DNA from 2 places in the Stenotrophomonas sp. 1L-E-5-B-C3 genome. Region 1 is predicted to be linked to the other one. Evidence: riboswitches for the same ligand, from Rfam matches in the RefSeq annotation. Region 1 holds a riboswitch; the other holds the start of a gene.
What was found. A riboswitch is a leader RNA that binds a small molecule or an ion and turns the genes downstream of it on or off. The one in region 1 is predicted to bind cobalamin.
Positions count from the first base shown of each region.

Region 1 (3,377 bases):
TTCGACATCGACAGCCCCAAGGTCGGCCGCTTCGACGCCGACGACCAGGCCGGCCTGGAAGCCATCGCCCGCGTGTTCGTCGAGGCGCTGGGATGAGCGCACCGAAGCTGCGCAACATCGGCCCGAAGAGTGCGGCGTGGCTGCGCCAGGTCGGCCTGCGCAGCCGCGAGGATCTGGTGGCGATCGGCGCGGTCGGCGCCTTCGTCAAGGTCAAGCGCGCCGGCTTCAAGCCCAGTTTGAACCTGCTCTATTCACTGGAAGGCGCGTTGCTGGACTGCCATTGGCAGGAACTGAGCGAGCCGCAGCGCGATGCGCTGGTGCAGGACTATGAGGCGCGCATCGCCGCGCATCCGTTGAAAGCGGCCGGCCCGGCCTCGGGACCGGTGCATGAGCAGCGCTTCGACACCGATGATGACGCGGAAGACAGCGTGGCCGAGAGCGCCGACGAGGATTGACCGGTAGCGCCGGGCCATGCCCGGCGAGCGCGTAGCGCGGGTGATGTGGAATTCGCCGGGCATGGCCCGGCGCTACCGGATTCGTCAGGGCTGCTGCAGCTCCAGCAGTTCGCCCACCAGCCCGACCTCACCTCGCTCCAGCCACACCCGCAGGCGGGTGCCGTGGTCGATGCGCAGGGCCCAGCATAGCGACATCGGCAGTCCACAGACCTGCGACAGCACCATACGCAGCGGACCGCCATGGCTGACCACCAGCGTCGGCACCGGATCGTCATCATCGAGCAGGCGATCCAGCGCGCGTGCGATACGTCGCTCAAAGTGGCCCCAGCTTTCACCATTCGGTGGTGGGAACGCATGCGGGTCAGCATGGAAAGCGGCCAGCGCATCCTCCGGCAGGTCGAACAGCGACTGCCCGTCCCAATCACCGAAGTCCAGTTCTTCCCATTCCTCGTCCGCGTCCACGTCCAGCCCGCGTGGGGTGGCCAGTGCCATGGCGGTGTGCAGCGAGCGCAGGCGCGGCGAGCTGATCACCCGCTCCCAGGGATGCGCGGCGTAGGCCTCGACCAGTTCCTGTGGCAGGCGGGCCAGCTGCGGCGGATCGCTGCGGCCATCGAGGAATTCATCGCGACCATTGCCGGCGTGGCGGACCAGGTCGAGGATCATGCGTGCATCCCATGCGGGCGACGCAGGTACAACGGAAAACGGGCGGACATCGGCAACGGCACCACGGGATCAAGGGGCCATTCTAAGGGCAGTCGAGCAAGCTCGACGCTACGGGCTGCCTGCGATGCCGTAGACTGCGCGCACTTCCAGGTGACCTGCGGCCATGGCCGGCAGGTTGAAACGGGAAGCCGGTGACGCGTGATTCCACGCCATGCCGGCGCTGCCCCCGCAACGGTAAGCACGTCAGTTCCAGGCAACACCGCCACTGTGCCGCAGGCATGGGAAGGCGCCTGGACGGTGGCCTCGCGCCACCCGGCGGCAAGCCCGGAGACCGGCCCGGAAGCCTCAGGTCGCGATGCGGTGGGCATGGCGCTGGATGATCGCGGCCTGTGCTGCGGCATCGGCGCGTGCCTGCCTTCGCGGCTCCTCCCCTTCGCCACGCGGGCGTGCGTGGCACCCGGAGTTCCCCCGATGAAGCTGCAGTCCCGAATGCTGTCCCTGGCCGTGCTCGCCGCCCTTCCCGCGCTGGCCCAGGCCGCCGATGACACCACCGCGCTTGACCAGATCCTGGTCACCGCCACCCGCACCCCGATCGCCCTGCAGTACAGCATCGCGCCGGCGCAGGTAATCGACCGCGCGCAGATCGAATCCAGCCAGGCCACCTCGCTGCAGGAGCTGCTGCGCGGCCGCGCAGGCATCAACCTGACCAATGCTGGCGGCCTCGGCAAGCAGAGCTCGCTGTTCCTGCGCGGCACCAACTCCGGCCACACCGTGGTGCTGGTGGATGGCGTGCGCATCAACAGCGCCGATCTCGGCCTGGCCATGTACCAGGACCTGCCGCTGGCGCAGATCGAGCGCGTCGAAATCGTACGCGGCCCGCAGTCGAGCCTGTACGGTGCCGATGCCATCGGCGGCGTGATCCAGATCTTCACCCGCCGCAACCAGGGCGACTTCGCCCCGCACTTCCAGCTCGGTGGCGGCAGCAATGGCCTGCGCGAAGCCAGCGGCGGCATCGGCGGTGGTACCGAGCGCGGCTGGTTCGGCGCCGACATCGCCTACCAGCACTCCGACGGCATCGATGCCTGCCGCGGCTCGGCCACGCTGTTCGCCGGCTGCTTCGCAGACGAACCCGACCGCGACGGCTACCGCAACCTGTCCAAGAGCCTGCGTGGCGGCTACAGCTTCAACGACCAGTGGAACGTGGAAGGCAGCGCGCTGCGCGCCGACGGCAAGAACCACTACGACGGTTACTACAACTACTCGGAAACCCGCCAGCAGATCCTGGCCGGCAAGGTGCGCTACACCCCGTCCGAACGCCTGGCATTCACTGCCAACGTCGGCCGCAGCGACAATGAATCCGACAACTTCGGTGCACCAGGGGTGTTTGGCAGCGCGCAGACCCATCGTGACAGCGCCTCGCTGCAGGGTGACATCACGCTGGCCGAAGGTCAGCTGCTGAGCACCGGCGTGGACTGGAGTGAGGACAACCTGGATGGCAGCAGCGCCGGATATCTGGTCGACAGCCGCCGCAACACCGGCGTGTTCGTGCAGTACCAGGGCCGCTTCGGCCGCCATCAGCTGCAGGTCAGCGCGCGCAACGACGACAACCAGCAGTTCGGCAACCATGCCACCGGCAGCGTGGGCTGGGCGATGGAACTGGAGCACGGCCTGCGCGTCAATGCCAGCTACGGCACGGCGTTCAAGGCACCGACCTTCAGTGACCTGTATGACCCGTGGAGCGGCGTGCCAACGTTGAACCCGGAAAAGTCCAAGAGCGCAAACCTCGGCGTTTCGCAGCACGGCAAAGGTTGGCACTGGGGCCTGGACGTATACGAGACCCGCATTGATGACCTGATCACCTACGATGCGTCCACAATGAAAATGCAGCAGGTGGAGAAGGCACGCATCCGTGGCGCCGAGCTGACCGGTGGCGTGCTGCTGGCCGGTTTCGACATCAATGCGCAGCTAAGCTACACCGACCCACGCAACCGCACCCACGGCAGCACCCAGTTCGACAACTGGCTGCCGCGCCGCGCGCAGCAGACCGCGCGCCTGGACATTGACCGCCGCTTCGGTGATTTCCGCGCCGGCCTGACCGTGCAGGGTGCGGGCAAGCGCTATGACGATGCCGCCAACGCAGTGAAGGTCGGCGGCTACGGCACGCTGGACCTGCGCGCCGAGTACGCGCTGACGCCGGAGTGGTCGCTGCTGGCGCGTGCCGCCAACGTGTTCGACCGCCGCTACGAGACGGTGGCGTGG
Region 1 is NZ_JBXAWS010000013.1:49,768-53,144, reverse strand. It holds gene AC0Z6F_RS15985 (GAF domain-containing protein) at 1-96, shown strand, start outside; gene AC0Z6F_RS15980 (TfoX/Sxy family protein) at 93-455, shown strand; gene AC0Z6F_RS15975 (histidine phosphatase family protein) at 540-1,118, opposite strand; cobalamin riboswitch at 1,250-1,472, shown strand; gene btuB (TonB-dependent vitamin B12 receptor) at 1,590-3,377, shown strand, end outside.

Region 2 (3,377 bases), on a different contig from region 1:
CGGCGATGCGGGTCAGCACGTCCTGCGGCATGTCCAGGTTCATGCCGCCCTCGTCGCCCTGCAGGCTGACGTGCACGATGCGGTCGCGGTAGCCCGGTGCACGCGCCTGCAGCAGGTCGCGCCAGTTCTGCATGGTCGCCACCACCGCGAACAGGAAACGGCCCAGCTCCGCAGCGGCCAGCGGTGTGGCGATCGACTGGTAGGTACGCTGCCAGCCGTGGCGGTTCTCGGTGGGCAGGAACACCGCGTGTTCCAGCGCCTGGCGGCCACTGCTACCGTGGCTCACGTCTTCGGCGTGCTGCGGGTAGACCAGATTGATGGCGAAGGTCGGCCAGCGCGGCAACGCGGCATCGAACAGGTGGATCGGGAAGTTGCTGCTGATGCCACCATCGGAGAACCAGCAGATGCGAAATGCGGTGATCACCGGGCCACAGGTCTGCCCGGCACTGGTCAGCCCTTCCATGCTGTCGGCCACATTGTGTTCCTGGTCGGCCGCAGGCGCGGTCGGTTCGCAGCGGCGTTCGCGGCGCGAGGGCTCATGCAACGGCACCGCGCTGATCAGCAACGGGAAGCTCAGGCTCATGCGCGTGGCCACCAGCACTGGCAGCTTCGGGCCCTGCGGCAGGTGGTAGTACTGCCGCCCGTCCACCTCCAGCGGTGGGCCGGCCTGCGTCACCAGCCATTGCACCACGCCGGCCGGGAACAGCTGCTCGAACTCCTCGCGCAGGAACCAGAACTGCGCGCCGCCGAGCGGCAAGGTGCGTGGCTCGTTGTGCGACACACAGGTGGTGATCATCTGCAGGCTGATCGCATGCGGGCTGTCCGGCTCGCCGGCATAGCGCGGCGCATCGTGCAGGTCGGCGAACGTGAGCGGTGCATCCAGCGGCTTGCCGGACAGCTGCTGCAGGCACTCGTGCAACCATTCGGTCAATGCCGGTCTGCGCGCGTCGCGGCCCAGGCCGCTGCACAGGCCCAACAGGTTGCGCCGCGCCACCCGGGCCACGCGCAGCGCGGCACCGGCCACGCCGGCACCATAGGCGCACAGCAGCGACGGCAGCAGCGTGGCGGCCACGCCGCTCCAACCGCCGCCCCACCAGCCCAGGCCGAGCAGCAGCGCCAGCGATACCAGCACTTCCAGCGGTGCAATCTCGAACACCGCAACGGCCAGGCACAGCAACTTGTGCGGCAGGCGGGCATTGCCGGTCAGCACCACCAGCAGCCGATACGCTGCACGAGCGCCTCGCGCCGGCTGGAACAGGCTGTAGATGAAGCCACGCCGCGACAGCTGCGCCGACACCGCCGACAGCCCGCTGTAGCCTGCGTCGCCGGACAGGTGCTCACCCGCCTGCTGGCGGCGATCACCGCATGCCGCTGCCGCTGCCACCGCCGCGGCGATGGCGCCGGCCGAGGTGCCGCCGATGCTCTTGAAGCGATATTCGCGGGCCAGCGCCAGTACCGCATTGGGGTACACGATGCCGCTGGTGATGCCGCCTTTCATGACCAGATCGCAGTACTTCGCCGCCACGAGCCACCTCCCGTCTGTCGGTGCCCAGTATCGCAAGAGGCGCTCTCACAGCCTGAGAAACCAGCCACAGCCCTGCACTTTCATTGGCCCTTGACCATTGCCCTCGACGCGTCCACCGTTGGCACGCCGAAGGTATCCCTGCCGTGGCGTTGATGGCGGCAGGAATTTAAACGGGAATCCGGTGAAGGCGCCTCGCGCGCCCATTCCGGAGCTGCCCCGCAGCGGTGAATGGAAACGAATCCTGCCAACAGCACTGGGCTCACGCCTGGGAAGCGGCGGGTAGTAGGTGGGCTGCGGCCCGTGTCCATCAGCCCGAATACCGGCCCCGGCCGGGGGACACGACCGTCCCCTGACTCGACCTGGAATCTCCGCGGGGAGGTTGCCGGGGCCGTCGTTGTCCTGCGCCTGCAGGCGGTGCGGCCGCGTGCGTCCTGTTCACGGTTTCCGGCCAGACCTGTTCACCCACGCGCTGATGCATGGGCCACCGCCGTTGCCGGCGGTCCATGCGGTACCTGACGATGACCGAGCTCCAACGCCCCACCCTGTCCCTGCCCGAAAACGGCCAGCGCCTGCTGCTGCACTCGTGCTGCGCACCCTGCTCCGGCGAAGTGATGGAGGCGATCACCGCCTCCGGGATCGACTACGCGATCTTCTTCTACAACCCCAACATCCACCCGGTGAAGGAGTACGAGCTGCGCAAGCAGGAGAATATCCGCTTCGCCGAACAGCACAACATTCCCTTCATCGACTGCGATTACGACACGGACAACTGGTTCAGCCGTGCACGCGGCATGGAGAACGAGCCCGAGCGTGGTATCCGCTGCACGATGTGCTTCGACATGCGTTTCGAGCGCACCGCCTTGTATGCGCACGAGCATGGCTACGACACCATCAGTTCGTCGCTGGGCATTTCGCGCTGGAAGAACATGGCGCAGATCAACGACTGTGGCATCCGCGCCGCATCCCGCTATGAAGGCCTGCAGTACTGGGACTACAACTGGCGCAAGGGCGGCGGCGCCAGCCGCATGGTCGAGATCAGCAAGCGCGAGCAGTTCTATCAGCAGGAATACTGCGGCTGCGTGTACTCGCTGCGCGATGCCAACCGCCACCGCCGCGAGAACGGCCGCGAACGGATCAAGATCGGCCTGCTGTACTACGGGCAGGACGCTGAGACGCCGCAGGGCGATTGACGTGTGCGCATGGGGCGGCCACGCTGGTCGCCCCTTTCGTTGTACCGGATCTGCCATGACCGCCCTGCCCGCCGATGTCGCCCTGCTGGTGATCGACCTGCAGCCGGACTTCATGCCCGGTGGCACACTGGCCTGCGACCAGGGCGATGCGTTGGTAGCACCGATTGCCGAACTGCTGGCGCAGCGCCGCTACCGCACCGTGGTGGCGACCCAGGACTGGCACCCGGCCGACCATGCCTCGTTCGCCAGCCAGCACCCCGGCCGACGGCCCTTCGAGACCATCCTGCTGCACGCGCAGCCGCAGACCCTGTGGCCGGACCACTGCGTGCAGGGCAGCGCCGGTGCCGCCCTGCATCCCGGCGTGGACTGGACCGTGGCCGACTTGATCCTGCGCAAGGGCACCCGCCAGCAAGTGGATTCATACAGTGCCTTCCGCGAGAACCACGGGCCCGACGGTACCCGCCCCGCCACCGGCCTGGCCGGTTGGCTGCACGAGCGTGGCATCCGCGAGGTGCACGTGTGCGGCCTGGCCCGCGACTACTGCGTGCTGTGGAGCGCGCAGGACGCGGTGAAGTCCGGCTTCCGGGTGAGATTCCTGTGGGAGCTGACCAAGCCGGTAACCGACGCCAACGACGCGATGGTGCGCGAGGCGCTTGGCAAGG
Region 2 is NZ_JBXAWS010000007.1:199,833-203,209, reverse strand. It holds gene AC0Z6F_RS11550 (patatin-like phospholipase family protein) at 1-1,525, opposite strand, end outside; cobalamin riboswitch at 1,653-1,867, shown strand; gene AC0Z6F_RS11545 (epoxyqueuosine reductase QueH) at 2,029-2,715, shown strand; gene pncA (bifunctional nicotinamidase/pyrazinamidase) at 2,771-3,377, shown strand, end outside.
Region 2: linked by a shared signal. The riboswitch ahead of AC0Z6F_RS11545 (epoxyqueuosine reductase QueH) and the one ahead of btuB (TonB-dependent vitamin B12 receptor) in region 1 are both predicted to bind cobalamin.